DNA from 2 places in the Rhodoglobus sp. genome. Region 2 is predicted to be linked to the other one. Evidence: predicted binding sites of a transcription regulator. Region 2 holds the regulator's gene; the other holds the start of a gene.
What was found. Region 2 encodes HspR, which represses chaperone genes until heat shock. Its sites were predicted from a motif close to AAGTTGAGTCNNNNNGACTCAACTT; they were not measured.
Positions count from the first base shown of each region.

Region 1: a site for HspR is predicted at 2,708-2,732, ahead of ACOH1Z_RS03660 (Hsp20/alpha crystallin family protein). Genes of this name have one in related genera too.

Region 1 is NZ_JBMDVL010000001.1:741,614-750,338, forward strand. It holds gene cofE (coenzyme F420-0:L-glutamate ligase) at 1-639, opposite strand, end outside; gene ACOH1Z_RS03645 (TIGR03557 family F420-dependent LLM class oxidoreductase) at 678-1,691, opposite strand; gene ACOH1Z_RS03650 (hypothetical protein) at 2,012-2,305, opposite strand; gene ACOH1Z_RS03655 (hypothetical protein) at 2,319-2,597, shown strand; gene ACOH1Z_RS03660 (Hsp20/alpha crystallin family protein) at 2,750-3,190, shown strand; gene fgd (glucose-6-phosphate dehydrogenase (coenzyme-F420)) at 3,290-4,306, opposite strand; gene coaD (pantetheine-phosphate adenylyltransferase) at 4,325-4,813, opposite strand; gene ACOH1Z_RS03675 (ATP-dependent DNA helicase RecG) at 4,895-7,009, opposite strand; gene rsmD (16S rRNA (guanine(966)-N(2))-methyltransferase RsmD) at 7,159-7,743, shown strand; gene thiL (thiamine-phosphate kinase) at 7,713-8,705, opposite strand.
Region 2 is NZ_JBMDVL010000001.1:1,440,898-1,449,622, forward strand. It holds gene ACOH1Z_RS07060 (ABC transporter ATP-binding protein) at 1-168, opposite strand, end outside; gene ACOH1Z_RS07065 (ABC transporter permease) at 165-1,046, opposite strand; gene ACOH1Z_RS07070 (TIGR03842 family LLM class F420-dependent oxidoreductase) at 1,051-2,067, opposite strand; gene hydA (dihydropyrimidinase) at 2,120-3,583, opposite strand; gene ACOH1Z_RS07080 (nitrilase-related carbon-nitrogen hydrolase) at 3,650-4,498, opposite strand; gene ACOH1Z_RS07085 (YqjF family protein) at 4,740-5,525, opposite strand; gene ACOH1Z_RS07090 (heat shock protein transcriptional repressor HspR) at 5,550-5,984, opposite strand; gene ACOH1Z_RS07095 (DnaJ C-terminal domain-containing protein) at 5,990-6,970, opposite strand; gene ACOH1Z_RS07100 (nucleotide exchange factor GrpE) at 6,988-7,689, opposite strand; gene dnaK (molecular chaperone DnaK) at 7,690-8,725, opposite strand, start outside.

The sequences.
Region 1 (8,725 bases), 700 kb from region 2:
GCCGCGCACCACAGCAACAGGAAATCCCCCGGCCTTGCCCTTCACGAGATCTGTCGCTGCAGCGATCTCATCGGCAACGGCAGTAACGCTGACGGCAAGTGGGCGCCCCGACGCATCAACGGTGCCGCGAAGGTCATCGAGAACGCGGATGCCCGCAGCACCAATTGCAATATCGGCTTGACCTCGCCGCCACGGTCGGCCAACGGTGTCCGTAATGATGATGCCAATCCGCACACCGAAGCGTTCGCGAAGCGCCGAGCACAATTGGCGAGCAGTCGCATCGGGATCGAGCGGAAGCAATAACACGATGCCGTCGGGCGTATTGCTCGAATCGACACCGGCCGCAGCCATCACCAGCCCGAGGCGATTCTCGACGATGCGGGTCACACCGTTGGGGTGCTCCCGTGACGCCACCACACGAACGGTTTCGTCGGTGATTGCCTGCTCACGATCAGCCGCCTTCACTGCGCGACCCTCGGCCTTGCTCACAATCTTGGAGGTGACCGTGAGAATGTCGCCATCCTCAAGCCCACCGTCCGGCGAATCGTTCGAGTCGGCAATCAATGCCGCCGATATCACCTGCACGAGGTCGTCACCGGACATAATTTCGGGGATGCCGGGCACGGCCCAGGCGCTCATTCTCACGTGTCTAGTCTGCGGCATTGGCGACCGCGACACTATTTGCGCAATGAGGGAAGCACATCACGACCGAAAACATCAAGAAATTCCCGCTGATTTCGACCAACGTTGTGGAGGTAAATGCGGTCGAAACCGAGGTCTAGGTAGCTCTGGATGTAGGCACGGTGCACGTCAGGATCCGCGCTGACGGGCATCCGGCCTTCAAAGTCTTCAGGACGAACCATTCGGGCGAGTTGTTCAAGCTCGAATGGTGACCGGATGTCGTTCTTTGCGAATCGCAGACCACCATTAGGCCACTCGGTGATGGCGTTCTTCATCGCCTGCTCGTCAGTGTCCGCCCAACTGAGATGCAGTCTCAAGACGCGGCTCTGCTGTGCAGTGTCACGGCCGGCTTCACGTGCACCCTCAGCGAATCGTTTGAGCAGCATGTCAATCTTTTCGAGCGGCGCGGCCTCGGTGATGAGCCCATCAACCGTTTTCCCTGCGCGTTTGGCTGCGACGGGACCGGCGGTGGCGACCAAGATCTCGGGTGCGGTCTCGGGCATTGTCCAGAGCCGAGTCGACTCCAGCCGGTAGAACTGACCATCGTGGCGCACATCTTTGCCTGCCAGCCCCGAGGCGAACAGTTTCTTGATGATTTCGACGGCTTCAAACATGCGGTTGATGCGTTCGGGCGCTTCAGGCCAGTACTGGCCGACCACATGTTCGTTAATGGCCTCACCACTGCCAAGGCCCAGCCAGTGCCGGCCCGGATTCATTGCGGCAAGAGTGGCCGATGCCTGAGCGACCATCGCGGGATGCCAACGAAATGTGGGCGCTGTGACTCCGGTGCCTAAGTCACCTATCGTGGTTTGGCCAAGCGCGCTCAGCACGTTCCACACGAAGGAAGCTTGGCCCTGTTGCGGCGTCCACGGCTGATAGTGGTCTGCGGCCATCACCCCACGAAAGCCGCGTGATTCGGCGTGCTGGGCAAACGCCAACACGTCGCGCGGATGAAACCGCTCAAGCATTGCGGCATAGCCAATGTGGGGCGCAGAAACGGAGGCGGGCATCTGTCTATTGTCGCGCGGACTGCGCCTCTGCCGTGTCACAACGGATGAACCAGCGAATTCCCGAACCGCTGACCGGATACTTGGCCGTTCACCGGGCTGGCTCATGCTGAAGAACGGCGGCAATTATCAACGGTGTGGATGATTCCACCGAAGGCCCAGCCAGCATTGTTCTCGAAGATCCAGACGGCAACCCCGTCCTGATGGACCAGCACTGGCAGCACCGGCAATAGATCGTCGCCAAATTGGGTCTTGATTCTCAGTTGGCGATAGTTCTACACTGAGCAAACGCCAACAATCGAAAGGAGCCTCGCGTGTTTATTTCAACTATCGGAATGATTCCGACTATCGCCGGCTCCGTCGGCACCCTCTCCGCCTAACCGGCTAGCGATCTCCGCCAACCCGTTCTGACGGTGGCGGCGCTCACGGAGCACACGACTCAACTCGATCATCACGAGACTGCGTTCGACTGACGAGTCTGCGCCCACCTCATCTGGAGCGCCAGCGCATCGCGATGATCTCTCCTTCTTCTGCAACTCGCGATCGCCGAGGGATGACGTTGGGTCGCCACCTGAACCGGCGCGCTTTTGCGCGCCTTCCGCATCAACTTCTGTCACGAAAGATCACCTCATGAACACAACTCTGGCGGCCCCTAAGGACCGCCCTAACCATCCGCCCGAACCCAGCAACAACGCCCAGTCGCGCCCAACTTCGGCGCACCGCGTGGGACTCATCGACCGAATTGCTCTGCATCTCGGCGTTGCGCTCATCACGTGGAGCCGCCGTCCTCACCGGGCTCGACTGATCGCAACCGCTGAATTCCGGGCCGAACACCAACTCCGTCGCGAGCGCCTGGCTTTAGCCCGGACTCGCGCTGAGCAGAACTATCCGCGGTTCATCATCCGATGATTGCGCCGCACCCGACCGTCGCCGGATCGCTCCGGCGACGGTCGCTTCGTTATCAGCGAACTGTGAGCAAAATGACTTGGCACTCTCGGGGTGAGAGTGCTAATTTCTGATTATTGAGTCACCGTGACTCAACTTTGAGAAAGGGGTTTCCCATGACACTGTCATTTGATCCTTTTGCCGAACTCGACCGGCTCACCGCTGCAGCCCAGTCCCGCGTCGGCACCCAGCCCATGCCCGTGGATCTTTACCGTCAGGCCGACGAGTACGTTCTCACCGCCGACCTTCCGGGCGTAGACCCCGGCTCCGTCGACGTTGACGTCGATGGCCAGCTGCTCACCATTCGTGCCGAACGCACCGCCGGCGAGCGCGAAGGAGCCAAGTGGCTATCACAGGAGCGTCGCTACGGGTCCTACCTGCGCCAGTTCAGCATTGGCGCCGGCATTGACCGCGAAAACATCAGCGCCAGCTACGACAACGGCGTACTCAGCGTCATCATCCCGGTGTCGGAGAAGGCAAAACCTCGCAAGATTGAGGTCAGCACCAACTCCGCGAACCAGGCTCGATCGTCCGAGACAGTCGCCGTTACGAGCTAGTCAGCACGCCGCTGTCGACGCGCCAACGCCACACACCAACGATGGGCGGATGCTTCACGCATCCGCCCATCGTTCGTTAAGTACTTCGCGCTCTAGTCGCTACAGCGCCCGCAATCGCGGTGCGATGTCGCGCTCGAAGAGCTCGAGGAAACGACGCTGGTCGCCCCCGGGCGCGTGGAACACGAGGTGATTGAGTCCGGCATCCACATACTGGCGAATCTCTTCAACAATCTTGTCTGGGTCGTTGCCCACGATCCACCGCGAAGCGATTTGTTCGATCGGCAGCGCGTCAGCAGCCTTCTCCATCTCGATCGGATCAGTGATGTCGTGCTTCTGCTCCTTCGAGAGCGCAAGCGGGGCCCAGAAACGTGTATTTTCGAGGGCGAGCTCGGCGTCGGTGTCGTAGGAGAGCTTGATTTCGATCATCCGGTCGATGTCCTCGAACTTGCGGTCAGCCTTAGCCGCACCCTCCTTGACGCCAGGAATGAGCGCGTCGTTGTAGAGCTCCATGCCCTTGCCAGAGGTGCAAATGAAACCATCACCGGCACGACCGGCGTAGCGGGCAACCATCGGGCCGCCCGCAGCAATGTAAATCGGGATGGGCTGGTCGGGGCGGTCATAAATGCTGGCTTCGTGAGTGGAGTAGTACTCTCCCTCGAACGACACCCGATCCTCGGTCCAGAGTGCACGCATGAGGCGCACTGATTCGCGCAAGCGCGCAAACCGCTCCTTGAACTCGGGCCAGTCCTGCGCGCCAGCACCACGGAATCCGGTAGCGACCTCGTTGAGCGCTTCACCCGTGCCAACCCCCAACATGATGCGCCCAGGATAAAGGCAACCCATCGTGGCAAAAGCCTGCGCCAGAACGGCAGGGTTGTAACGGAAAGTGGGGGTCATCACGCTCGTGCCAATCCGAATCGTGCTCGTGCGCTCTCCAACAGCAGCCATCCAGCTCAGTGAGAACGGTGCATGACCACCCTCATGACGCCAGGGCTGGAAATGATCGCTTACCGCAACACTCTCCATGCCATGGGCTTCGGCCGCGACCGCAATCTCTACGAGCTCACGTGGGGCAAACTGTTCAGCTGAGGCTTTGTATCCGAGAGTAAGAGTCATAGACCCATTGTGCCCGTACTACTCGCGAGGCGCCTGCAAAAAATCAGAAACTGACCGCGGAACGTACGGCGCAACATCGCCGCCCAGAGCGGCAACCTGCCGCACAAGCGAGCTCGAAACATAAGCGTGTTCAGGGTTTGGCAGCATGAAAATTGTTTCGACAGCAGCAAGATCGCGGTTCACGATCGCCATCGGGGTTTCGTACGCGACATCCACTTGAGAACGGATGCCCTTAACAATGACACTCGCCCCAACCTCGGTGCAGTAGTCGACGAGCAAACCCATGCTCCAACTCGTGACCCGAATGTTGCCGGCAAGCCGTGCATCCGCCACCGCCTGCTCAATGAGCGAAACCCGCTGTGCGATCGGCAGAAGCGCCGTCTTGCCCGGGTTGTGCACGACAACAACGTGCACCTCGTCAAAGGTTCTTGCTGCCCGCTCAATCACATCCAGGTGGCCCAGGGTGACAGGGTCAAAGGACCCAGGAACGACAGCGATCCGACTCATGCCTCAACGATAGTGGCTGAGTGCTGCTCACCGCGTGGGAGTTCGCTGTACGAGGAAACTCGCCAGCAAGGTCACAGGGAGTTAGTTCTTGCCGAGGAAGGCTTCTGCACTCTCATCGAGGCGACGCTTGAGTGCTTCGGCGAGCGCCGGATGCTCGGCCAGAGTCGGATCGTCAGCCAAGACCGCCTGCGCAGCCTCCCGCGCTTCCGTAATGAGTTGCCCGTCATTGGCCACTCGCAACAGCTTCAAACTCGAACGCCCACCCGATTGCACACCGCCGAGCACATCACCTTCACGACGAAGCTCAAGGTCTTTGTTCGCCAACTCGAAACCATCAAGAGTGGATGCCACAGCCTCAACACGTTCGCGGGCAAGCGACTCCACCTCCGCTGCAGTCACAAACAGGCACAGGCCCGGCACGCCACCTCGGCCAACACGGCCGCGCAACTGGTGCAACTGGGATACCCCGAAGCGATCAGCGTCAAGCACGACCATCACAGAAGCGTTTGGCACGTCAACGCCAACCTCGATCACTGTCGTTGCGACAAGAACATCTACATCACCGGCAGCGAACGCCCGCATAAGGTCATCTTTTTCGTCGCTCGACAACTTGCCATGGAGTGCCTCGATGCGCTTACCTGCGAGCACCTCGTTGCTGCGTAGCGAAGCCAACACCTCAGTAACGTTGGCGATAGGTCGCGGCGGTCCGGCATCCGGATCATCAGCCGCTGCCGGTGCAGGGTCACTGCCGGGCTCTTGCGTCTTGGCATCGATAGCGGGGCACACGACGAAACCTTGCCTGCCAATAGCGAGTTCCTCGGCTAAACGCTGCCACACACGAGACACCCAACCGGGTTTTTCGGCCAGCGGAACCACATGACTGCTGATGGGTTGGCGACCAGCGGGCAATTCGGCGATCGACGAAATATCGAGGTCACCAAAGACTGTCATCGCGACCGTGCGAGGGATGGGTGTCGCCGTAAGAACGAGAACGTGTGGTGGCTTGGCCCCCTTCAGTCGCAGTGCTTCACGCTGATCAACACCAAATCTGTGCTGCTCGTCTACGACAACTAGGCCGAGGTCAACGAAGCTCACCGCATCGCCCAAGAGTGCGTGGGTGCCGATCACAATGCGTGAGGCGCCAGACACGCTCGCGAGAAGCGCCTTCTTGCGCTCGGCCGTGGAGAGCTGGCCTGTGATGAGAGTCGGGCGCAATTCTGCCGCAAGATCGGGGCCAAGAGTGCGCACGATGGATCGGAAATGCTGATGCGCCAACACCTCGGTTGGCGCAAGCAGGGCCGACTGCCCACCCGACTGGGCCACCGCCAGCATCGCTCGCAATGCCACGAGAGTCTTGCCAGAGCCCACTTCGCCCTGCACCAGACGATTCATCGGAACCGGCTCGGCCAGATCGTGAAAGATCTGCTCCCCCACCGTCTGCTGATCACCAGTCAGCACGAACGGAAGCGCCGCATCAAAACCGTCCACGAGCGACCCAGCCGTGCGCGCAATCGCCTCAGATTCACGCTGCCTCTGTCGTTGCTGCAACAGTGCAGACTGCAAAACGAACGCCTCCTGAAAACGCAGAGTGTCCCGAGCTGCTCGCCAATCCGAGTCAACCTTCGGGCGATGCACTTGCTCAAGCGCCTTCGCAAATGGAAGCAGCTCACGCTCGCGACGTACGGCATCCGGAACAGGATCGTCGAGAGGTCCAAGAGTGTCAAGCACGACCTCGACCGCTTTCTGAATCTGCCAACTCGCCACGGTTGACGTTGCCGGGTAAATCGGAATGGGTTGCTCAGCCCACGCCTTCGCCTGCTCAGGTTTCTTCAGCTCAAGCGCATCCCGATCAAAAAGTTCGTAATCAGGGTGAGCGAGCTGGCGCGTGCCCCGATATTGGCCGACTTTGCCAGCAAAAATTCCGCGGACGCCTGGTGACAGTTCATTCGCTCGCCAGGCCTGATTGAAAAACGTGAGAGTCAGGATGCCCGTGCCATCGCTGATCGACACTTCAAGGATCGACCCGCGCTTGTTGCGCATCGGGCGATTGCGCACCTCGCGAACCTCAGCCACGATCGTGACGGCCTCATCGAGCGGCAACTGGGCCAGAGCAGTGAGCTCACCGCGCCGCGCATAACGCCGCGGGTAGTGCGTCATGAGATCGCCGACAGTCACCAAACCGAGCCCGCGCTGCATCGAGGTTGCGGTGCGCCCGCCCAGCACGGCACTGAGCTTCTGATCGAGGGGCGAGGTCACTCTCACAGAGTACCGGTGGCCACCGGCGTTCCCTTGTCACCGGGCACTGAACTACGTGCGCGAGGGCTCTCGGCTAGGCTCGACACGCTATGACACGCATTATCGCCGGCTACGCTGGCTCCCTCACCATTGCCGTCCCCAGCGCGGGCACGCGCCCCACAAGTGATCGCCTTCGCGAAGCAATCTTCTCGGCCCTCGAAGCCCGCGACGCCATCGATGGCGCCCGAGTTCTCGACCTCTATGCCGGCACCGGCGCCCTCGGCCTCGAATCGGCATCACGCGGCGCACCCCATGTCACACTCGTGGAGAAAAATCCTCGTGCCGCCGATGCCTGCCGCAAGAACGCGACCCTCATCGCCGCACAAGCTCCCCGCGGCTCAAAGCCGATCATTCTGACCGCCGCCCGCGCCGTGCACACCTTCTTAGAGACATCCGGCGATCAATGGGATCTGGTGTTCATTGACCCACCGTACGAGCTCGGCAACGCCGAACTTCTCGTGGCTCTAGAGCTGCTGTCAAGCCAACTCAGCCCCGATGCACTCGTCGTTGTGGAACGCAGTTCGCGCGACCCTGAGCCCGAATGGCCCGCCGGTCTCGAGCTCGACCGCCGCAAAGACTACGGCGACACAACGCTCTACTGGGTTCAGCCCGAAGCGCCATCCCAGCCAGCATAAGGATCCCAGCCACCACGCTCGGTGTACGCGACCCCATCGACGAGAAGGCCCTCCCCCTCGACAACGCGGCCGATCGCACGGAACCCCGCTGGCAATTCGACCGCCTGCGGAAATGTCGCGAGCAGCGAGTGATCTTCGCCACCGTCAAGCTGCGCCCGGCCACCCACCGACTCGGATGACAGATCGAGAGCAACACCGCTCGCGGTAGCAATACGGCGGGCATCAATCGCGAGCCCATCGCTCAGGTCGAGCATGGCTGTGGCTCCCCCGAGCGATGCTGCTTTGCCGTCCGCTATGGGAGGCGATGGCCGGAGTTGGGCGGCGATGGCCTCGGGATACTGCGTCGCGAGCGAGGCGGCGGCTGAAGCATCCGGTTCGCCCTCAACTACTCCTTCGGTGAAGAGCAGACGAAGCCCTTCGGCGGCGAGGCCGAGCGTTCCAGAAACCGCGATGACGTCACCGAGTTGTGCACCGGACCGCAGCACGGGCGCACGCTCCTCTAGGTCGCCGAAAGCCGTAATGACAATGGTGAGCACCGGTGAGACCGAGAGGTCGCCGCCGATCACTCCGCTGCCGGGCGCTAGCGCTTCGCAACCCTCACGGAGCCCGTCGGCGATCGCTTCGAGCGAGGCGACAGGGGTGTCGTTGGGGGCGGCGATCGCAACCACGAGGCCAGTGGGCACTGCGCCCATCGCTGCGATGTCTGAGAGGTTCGTGGCAGCAGCTTTCCAGCCAAGGTCGTAGGGAGTCGACCACGCGAGTCGAAAATCGGGGCCGTGAATCATCATGTCTGTCGTGATCACCACACGCCTGTCTGGCGTTGCCAGCACTGCGGAGTCGTCGCCGGGCCCGATTAGTTCGGCGGCAGCGGAGGGTAGCCGCGGAAAGATGCGCTTAAGGGCATCCAGTTCCCCGACCTGGCCGAGTGTGTCACGGTGGTCGCCCTCGCGGTCTTTCGTCATATTCTCACGGTAGCCTGAAG
Region 2 (8,725 bases):
CTCGCCAGCCGAAACAGTGAGATCGATTGCTTCGAGAGCGTGAACCACCCCGGTTGCTGTCTGGAACTGCTTGTTGACGCCGCGTACCGAAACTGCCACGGCATCCGTCTCGCCTGCAGCAGGTAGCGCATCAGTAGTCGCTGCGCTGTTTAGGATCTGGTCGCTCACGCGGCCTCCTCTGTTCGTCGGTAGTCCTTGAGAATCACGCTGAGCAGAGCGACCGAGCCGGCCGCAACAAGACCAAGCACGATTGCGCCGAATATTGGTCCCCACGCTTTCGCCGGGTCGCCGGAGGCTTGCCCGGCGAATTGGATGAGCAGCCGGCCGATACCACCCTGAAGCCCCGTTGATACTTCGGCGACCACCGCGCCGATGACCGCGTTCGCAGCCCCGAGTCGGAGTGCAGGCAAGAGAAAGGGCACTGCTGCCGGAAAACGCAACTGCTTGAGCGTTGACCAATACCCCGAGGCATAGGTTTCGAAAAGTTCTAGATGGATGCGGTCAGGAGACTGCAACCCCTTAAGCGCGCCGACCGTGATCGGAAAGAACGCAAGGTAGCTCGCAATCAGGGCGACCGACATCCAGTCTTGCCACTCGAAGCTGCCAATCTCCACGCGCGAACCCCAACTTTTGACGACCGGAGCGAACGCGATGAGGGGAACGGTTTGGCTGATCACGATCCACGGCAACAGCCCGAATTCGGCCAGCCGCCAGCGCTGCATGAGTAGAGCAAAACCGACGCCAACGACGACCCCGACTGCCCACCCTGCCGCGGCAATGCCGAGCGTCGTGAGCGCGGCAAGCGCAACCACTGCCCACAGCGGCAATGCACCGTCGGCTCGCGTCACGGGCTCGGCAAGTCGCACCATCATGTCCCACAGGTGCGGCATCGCGAGGTCGGTGGTTCGCGGGAGAACACGAAGCTCGCCGATTGATAGACCATCGGCTGGCCCGAAGAACTTGTATCCCTCCCACACGAGAGCGATCAGCAGCGCTCCAGCCAAACCCCACATAAAACCGCCGACAAGGCGAGGGCGCGCTGTCATCAGCTCAGGCCTTCGCAGCGACGTGATCAGCGAAGGCGGGAATCACCGTCTCGCCGTAGACCCGCAGTGTCTCTTCCTTGTTGTCGTGTTGCAGATACCCAGCGAATTGATCGACACCGAGTGCTCGCAGTTTCTCGAGCTTCTCGATGTGCTGTTCGGCGGTGCCCATCACGCAGAAGCGGTCAACGATCTCATCGGGCACGAAGGCGGCATGGGTGTTGCCCGCCCGCCCGTGCTCGTTATAGTCGTAGCCTTCGCGTTCCTTGATGTAGTCGGTGAGGGCCTTGGGCACGTCACCATCCGCACCGTACTTCTTGACGATGTCGGCAACGTGGTTGCCGACCATGCCACCGAACCAGCGACACTGGTCGCGCATGTGTTCCCAGTCATCGCCGATGTACATGGGGGCGGCGACACAGAACTTGATCGACATGGGGTCACGCCCGACAGCCTCAGCAGCGTCGCGCACCTTCTTGATCATCCATTCGGCAATATCGACGTCGGCTAGTTGCAGGATGAACCCGTCCCCGACTTCACCGGTGAGTTTGAGCGCGAGCGGGCCATAGGCGGCAACCCATACTTCAAGTTCGGAGCCTTTGCTCCACGGAAACTGCAGCTGGGCCCCGCCATATTCAACGGAGCGCGAGTTCGCGAGTTCGCGGATGACATGAATCGATTCCCGCAGATCCTTCAGCGTTGTCGGCTTCCCGTTGGTCACGCGCACCGCCGAGTCGCCGCGGCCGATCCCACAGATCGTGCGGTTGCCGTACATCTCGTTGAGGGTCGCGTAAGTGGATGCCGTAACAGTCCAGTCGCGAGTCGCCGGGTTCGTCACCATCGGCCCGATCTTGATCTTGCGAGTTTCGGCCAAAATCTGGCTATAGATCACGTAGGGCTCTTGCCACAGAATGTGCGAGTCGAACGTCCAGACGTGACTGAAGCCGTGTGCTTCAGCCAGCTTGGCAAGTTGCACCGTTCGCGATGCTGGCGGGTTGGTCTGTAGTACTGCTCCGAAGTCCATGGGGCTCCTCATTCGTGGTGGGAAAGATAGGTCGGATGCCGCGAAGAACGCTCTAGGTCAGGTACTGAGTGAGACCACGCTTCATGAAACGCCCATCACCCTTCGTTCCTAGGTACTGATCGCCATCGACGATGACCTTGCCGCGAGAGATGACGGTGTCCACGTGACCATCGACCTCGAAGCCTTCCCAGGCCGCGTGGTCCATGTTCATGTGGTGCTTCTTGCCCGTGGGGTTACCGTTTTCATCGACCGGCATGCCGATCGAGGTGTGGCCACGAGGGTCATAGACGACGATGTCGGCGTCAGCTCCTGGCTGGATGACGCCCTTGCGTCCGTAAACACCAAACATGCGAGCGGGGGTGGTGCTCGTCAGTTCGACCCAGCGTTCGAGGGTGATTTCTCCCGTGACAACCCCCTGATACATGAGGTCCATGCGGTGTTCGACAGTGCCGATTCCGTTCGGGATCTTGCGGAAATCCGCAAGGCCCAACTCTTTCTGATCTTTCATGCAGAACGGGCAGTGATCGGTAGAGACCATTTGCACATCGTTCGTACGCAGCGACTGCCACATGGCATCCTGATGTCCCTCTTCGCGCGAGCGAAGCGGAGTTGAGCACACCCACTTGGCGCCCTCGAAGTGACCGTACTGCTCGCTCTGAGCACCGAGTTGTTCTTCGAGACTCAAGTAGAGGTACTGGGGGCAGGTTTCCGCGAACACGTTCTGGCCGCGGTCACGAGCGCCGGCGATCTGCTCGACCGCTTGCTTCGCACTCACGTGCACAATATAGAGCGGGGCACCGGTGAGCTTCGCGAGCATGATTGCCCGGTGAGTAGCTTCCTCTTCCATCTCCCAGGCGCGAGCAACACCGTGATAGTACGGGTCAGTCTTGCCCTGCGCCACGAGCTGCTCGGCGAGAACATCGATGACGGGACCATTCTCGGCGTGCATCATCGTCATCATGCCGGTGTCGCGTGACACTTGCATCGCCTTCAGAATTTGCGCGTCATCCGAGTAGAAAACTCCCGGATAGGCCATGAACATTTTGAAGCTTGTGATGCCCTCATCTGGCAGCTTTGCCATCGCTTTGAGTGACTCCGGCGTCACGTCTCCGACGATCTGGTGAAAGCCATAGTCGATGGCGCAATTGCCCGCCGCCTTCTGGTGCCACTCGGCGAGAGCATCCTGAATGTGAGTTCCATAGGTCTGCACCGCAAAGTCGATGATCGAAGTAGTGCCACCCCACGCTGCAGCGCGAGTGCCCGTCTCAAACGTGTCGATCGCCGCAGTGCCGCCGAACGGCAGCTCCATATGAGTGTGGGCATCGATGCCGCCAGGAATGACGTACTTTCCCGTGGCATCAATAACGTGATCGACGGATGCCGCAATGTCGGTTCCAAAAAGCGTGCTGCCCGGTGACAGCACGGCCTTGATTACTTCGCCGTCGATAAGGACGTCTGCTGGGGCTCGGCCCGTTGAGCTGACGACTGTTCCGCCAGAAATGAGAGTGGTGGCCATGATTCGCTCCTCTGCTTGTCTTGTGCCTACTGTTCCCCGGGCGCTAAGACAGCCCGGGGGCTGACGTTATGGCTTCGGGATCGAGGTGTACGACTCCGGACGACGGTCACGGTAGAACTGCCAGTCGTCACGCATCTGGCGAACAAGGTCCATGTCGAGATCGCGAATCATGATCTCCTCGTCAGTGCCCGAACCGCGTTCACCCACGAAGTTGCCGCGCGGGTCGATAACTTGGCTGGTTCCATAGAAGTCGACCGCGAGGTCACCGTATTCGTTGTCTTCGCGACCAACACGGTTCGGCTGCAGCACGAAGTAGCCGTTCGCTACAGCAGCCGCGGGGCCTTCGACCTCCCACAGGCGGTTGGAGAGACCAGGCTTGGTGGCGTTTGGGTTGAACACAATTTCGGCACCGTTGAGGCCGAGCTCGCGCCATCCCTCAGGGAAGTGGCGGTCGTAACAGATGTACAGCCCGATTGGGCCTACGGCAGTGTTGAAAACGGGGTACCCCATGTTGCCTGGACGGAAGTAGAACTTCTCCCAGAACCGGTCGAGGTGAGGAATGTGGTGCTTACGATACGAACCGAGGTTGGTGCCATCGGAATCAACAACGACAGCGGTGTTGTAATACACGCCGGTCATCGCCTCTTCATAGATCGGCAGGATCATGACCATATCTAGCTCTTTAGCCAAGGCCTGAAAACGCTGCACTATGGGGCCATCAGCAGGCTCAGCGTAGGCGTAATACTTCTTGTCTTCAGTTATTCCGAAATACGGGCCGTAAAACAACTCTTGGAAGCAAATTACTTGAGCGCCCTGCTCTTTTGCATCACGAGCGAACTGCTCATGCTTCTGAATCATCGACTCCTTGTCGCCTGTCCAGGTTGTCTGAGTGATTGCTGCGCGGACCGTCGTCATGGTGCCTCCTGCGTTGTTCGGCATCGTTGCCTTGAGCTATTTGCCGAGAAATGATTTACGCACGGGCTACTGCACCCGCACTCTCATTCTGCAGCTTCATCGTTTCAATCGTGTGTTGCATATATGACGTTGTGGTTACTCATCATGTCCCTGTCGGCGCAAAGAGGCAATGCTCATTTGTGCTGATGAGACCACGTTGAACGCCCGTACCACGCATTCCGGATTCAGAAAACCAGAACGACTATGATGAACGCGCCGTGGCCCATACAGTGCGCGCTCGAGGCTTGCGGACACGAATTGGTTGCTGCGGAGACGCAAACACAGTCGACACTTCAGTGGCAAACATCACCGAGTCTGGCGCACGATCCGCAAGCCCCTCGAAGCCAGCAACCGCAAGCAAACCATCGTCGAGATGCACGAGCTCTGCCGGCTGTAACGGCCACCGTTCGTGGTGATTGCGACAGTAGATGGTTGCTCCGCGGTGGGTTTCGTGAAAACCCCAGCGCGCTGTCAAGAACGTCGCAACCGGGTCAGCGGCGAGCGCAACACTCGCCGCCGGATCGTCAATCGGGCGCACGATGATGTGGGATGCGGCATCCGGTTGGCCGTAGCGTTTCGTTGTGTAGGCAACTTTTCCGTCGCGCTGCCCGATCTGCATCGATGCCCACCGGTAGGGCAATCCAAAAGCGGCCTGCGCTGTGAGCACCGGGATGAGATGGGATGCTTCGAGCGAAAGGAAGACCACTCCGCGGCGGCCCTGTTCGTCAATCGAATAGAGCCGAACGTTGACTTCGGGAAAGTCACCGAGCCACGGAATGCGGGGCCCGCCAAAGAACGAACTGCGAGACATCTGAAACGCGATGAGTCCCACCCACGTGCTGCCGTTCATGGTGTCTGGACGGCATCCGGCCGGCATGAAGCGCTCGACGGTGCTGGGATCAACCCGCCAGTGTAAAAATGTGACTTCACTCCAGCGTTGACGCAGAATCGCAGCGCTGCCGAGCGGAGGGGCTTCTGAGGAGATCATCGCTACACGGTCATCGGGATGACATCAGCGCGGAAGTTGATTGTCGCGTCGCGTGAATGGCCGCCACAGCACGACTTGGTCAGTGCGTTCGCCTCTGGTTCCTGCCTTGAGGGAGATCACTTCTCCGGCAGCACCGGCAGCGAACACTCGCCGCCCGGGTTTCGCCAGGAGTTCATCTGCGAGTGCGGCTTCAAGTTCGTGCACTCGGGAGGTGAGCTCACTTACGCGGTTTTCGAGATCGAGGATGCGTTTGATTCCCTCAAGGTTGAGTCCTTCGGCACTGAGGGCGCCGATCTCACGCAACTGCATCACGTCGCGCAGGGAATAACGCCGCGAACGACCGCTGGTTCTCGTTGGTGAGACGAGCCCCAGACGGTCGTACTGTCGCAGCGTTTGCGGATGCATGCCAGCCAGTTCTGCCGCAACAGCGATCGCAAAAGCTGGCGTGGACTCATCCATTGTCATTACCTCCTGGCTTTAGCCATCAGGTCATCCCGCGGGTTTTCTGCGGGCATTGCTTGGGTAAATGCTTCGAGGTGCGCATGTGCCGCTTCCGAGATGTGGCTCGGAACCGCCACTTGCACTTCGGCAAGCAAATCTCCGGTCGCTTTTGTCGTCGTGACACCGCGACCTTTTACTCGCAATACTCGTCCGCTCGGGGTTCCCGCCGCAACCTTCAACTTGACCGGTGTACCGCTCAAAGTGGGAACCTCGATGGTGGCGCCGAGCACCGCTTCCGCGAACGTCACAGGAACAACGACCCGAAGATTGTTGCCTTCACGTTCGAATACCGGATGCTTGCGAACCGTCACAGTGAGAACCAGATCGCCTGACTCCCCACCATTGATGCTCTGCTCGCCTTTGCCTTTGAGGCGGATCTTCTGCCCGTCACTGACCCCCGCAGGAATCTTGACGTTCATCGGACGACCGCCAGCAGGCTGCAATTTAATCGTTTCGCCATTAATGGCCGTAACGAAATCGAGCGTTGTGTTTGCCGCTAGGTCGCGACCCTTTGCTGGGCCGCCACGGAATCCCGCACCGCCACCAGGGCCGCCTTGAGCACCAAACATGCCACCCAAAAGATCTTCGAAGCTGGCACCAGACTGGCCACCGCCGTAGCGTTGACCGCCCGCGCCACCCGCACCGAACATGCCACCAAAGACATCCTCGAAGCCGCCGGACTGGCCACCCGCTTGAAAGCGAGCGCCAGAGCCCATAGCGCGAACCTGATCATATTCTTGGCGCTGTTCAGGATCGGAGAGCACCGAATGTGCTTCGCTGATCTCCTTGAAGCGAGACTCCGCTTTCGGATCTCCCGGATTTGAATCCGGATGAAACTGGCGCGCGAGTTTGCGATAGGTTTTTTTGAGGTCGGCCGCTGAGACATCTTTCGATACCCCGAGCACCTTGTAGAAGTCCTTGTCGAACCAATCTTGGCTAGCCACTACACGCCACCCCCGACCTATTCAGTAGGACCGGAGACAGCAACCCTCGCGGCACGAACAACGCGCTCACCAAGAATGTAGCCCGGCTCAACCACGTCAGCAATCGTGTTTTCGGTTGCCTCCGGGTCGTTCAAGTGAACTACAGCCTCATGGAAAGCGGGGTCAAAAAGTTCACCCTTCTCGCCAATCTTGCGAAGACCGAACCGCTCGAAACTGGAGTGAAGCTTCTGCGAAACCAACGCCAACGGGCTGCCATCGATAATGTCTCCGTGCTTATCTGCACGATCGAGATCGTCCAGGGCAGGAAGCATTGAACGGATGACGTCAGCGATAACCGATTCGCGGTTCGCTGCCCGGTCGCGCTCAACGCGCGTGCGGAAGTTCACCAGCTCAGCCTGTGCGCGCAACATCTGATCGCGCATGTCAGAAACCAGATCGCGGCTAGCGTCATCGAGCAGGCGCTGATCTTCAGCACTCAATTGCGACTCGGCACCTGCTGCCGGCTCGTCGTCTGCTTCAGCGTCAATCGACGCGTCAACGGTCTCGACGGGCTCGTCAGCAGCATCCGCTTCATCAGCGGACTGCCCCCCGGCCGCTGCAGAAGAATCTGCAGCAGCCGAGTCAGCCGCACGAATGTCACCGGTTTCCGGATCAACGCGACGTTTATCGCGAATCACCGGCTCCTGGTTCTCGTCGTGGTCTTTGTTCTTGTCAGACATCTACTTCTTGTCCGCGTCAGCTTCGTCGTCGTCAACCACTTCAGCGTCAACGATGTCCTCGTCAGAGTTCTCGTCAGCGGGAGCCTCTTCGCCTTCTGCAGCCTCAGGGTTTTCTTCCTGGTGCTTGTAGATTGCTTCGCCAAGCTTCTGCTGGCTTTCGGTCAGCTTGTCGAAGGCGGTCTTTACGGCCGCTTCGTCATCGCTTGCCAGTGCCGAGTTGAGCGCATCGACGTCGGCCTGAACCTCAGTCTTGACGTCTTCTGGCAGCTTCTCAGCGTTGTCGGTGATGAGCTTTCCGGTGGAGTACGCGAGCTGCTCAGCGTTGTTGCGAACTTCAGCTGCCTCACGGCGAGCCTTGTCTTCTGCAGCGTGCTCTTCGCCCTCGCGAACCATGCGCTCGATGTCTTCCTTCGAGAGGCTTGAGCCACCCGTGATCGTCATCGACTGCTCCTTGCCAGTGCCCTTGTCCTTGGCGGACACGTGCACGATGCCGTTAGCGTCGATGTCGAACGTGACCTCAACCTGGGGGATGCCACGAGGCGCCGGTGCAATGCCGGTGAGCTCGAACGTTCCGAGGTTCTTGTTGTCGCGAGTGAACTCGCGCTCACCCTGGAAGACCTGAATCGATACGGAAGGCTGGTTGTCATCCGCCGTGGTGAAGGTTTCGCTTCGTTTGGTCGGGATGGCAGTGTTGCGGTCGATGAGCTTGGTCATCATTCCGCCCTTGGTTTCGATACCGAGGCTCAGCGGAGTGACGTCGATGAGCAGAACGTCCTTGCGCTCGCCCTTCAGAACGCCAGCCTGGAGTGCAGCACCGACGGCTACGACCTCGTCAGGGTTGACACCCTTGTTTGGCTCCTTGCCACCGGTGAGCTTCTTGACGAGCTCAACAACGGCGGGCATGCGAGTCGATCCACCAACGAGCACTACGTGCGCTACGTCAGCGAGCTTGACGCCCGCTTCTTTGATGACGTCGTTGAATGGCTTCTGCACGCGCTCGAGGAGGTCTGCGGTCAGTTCTTCGAACTTGGCGCGA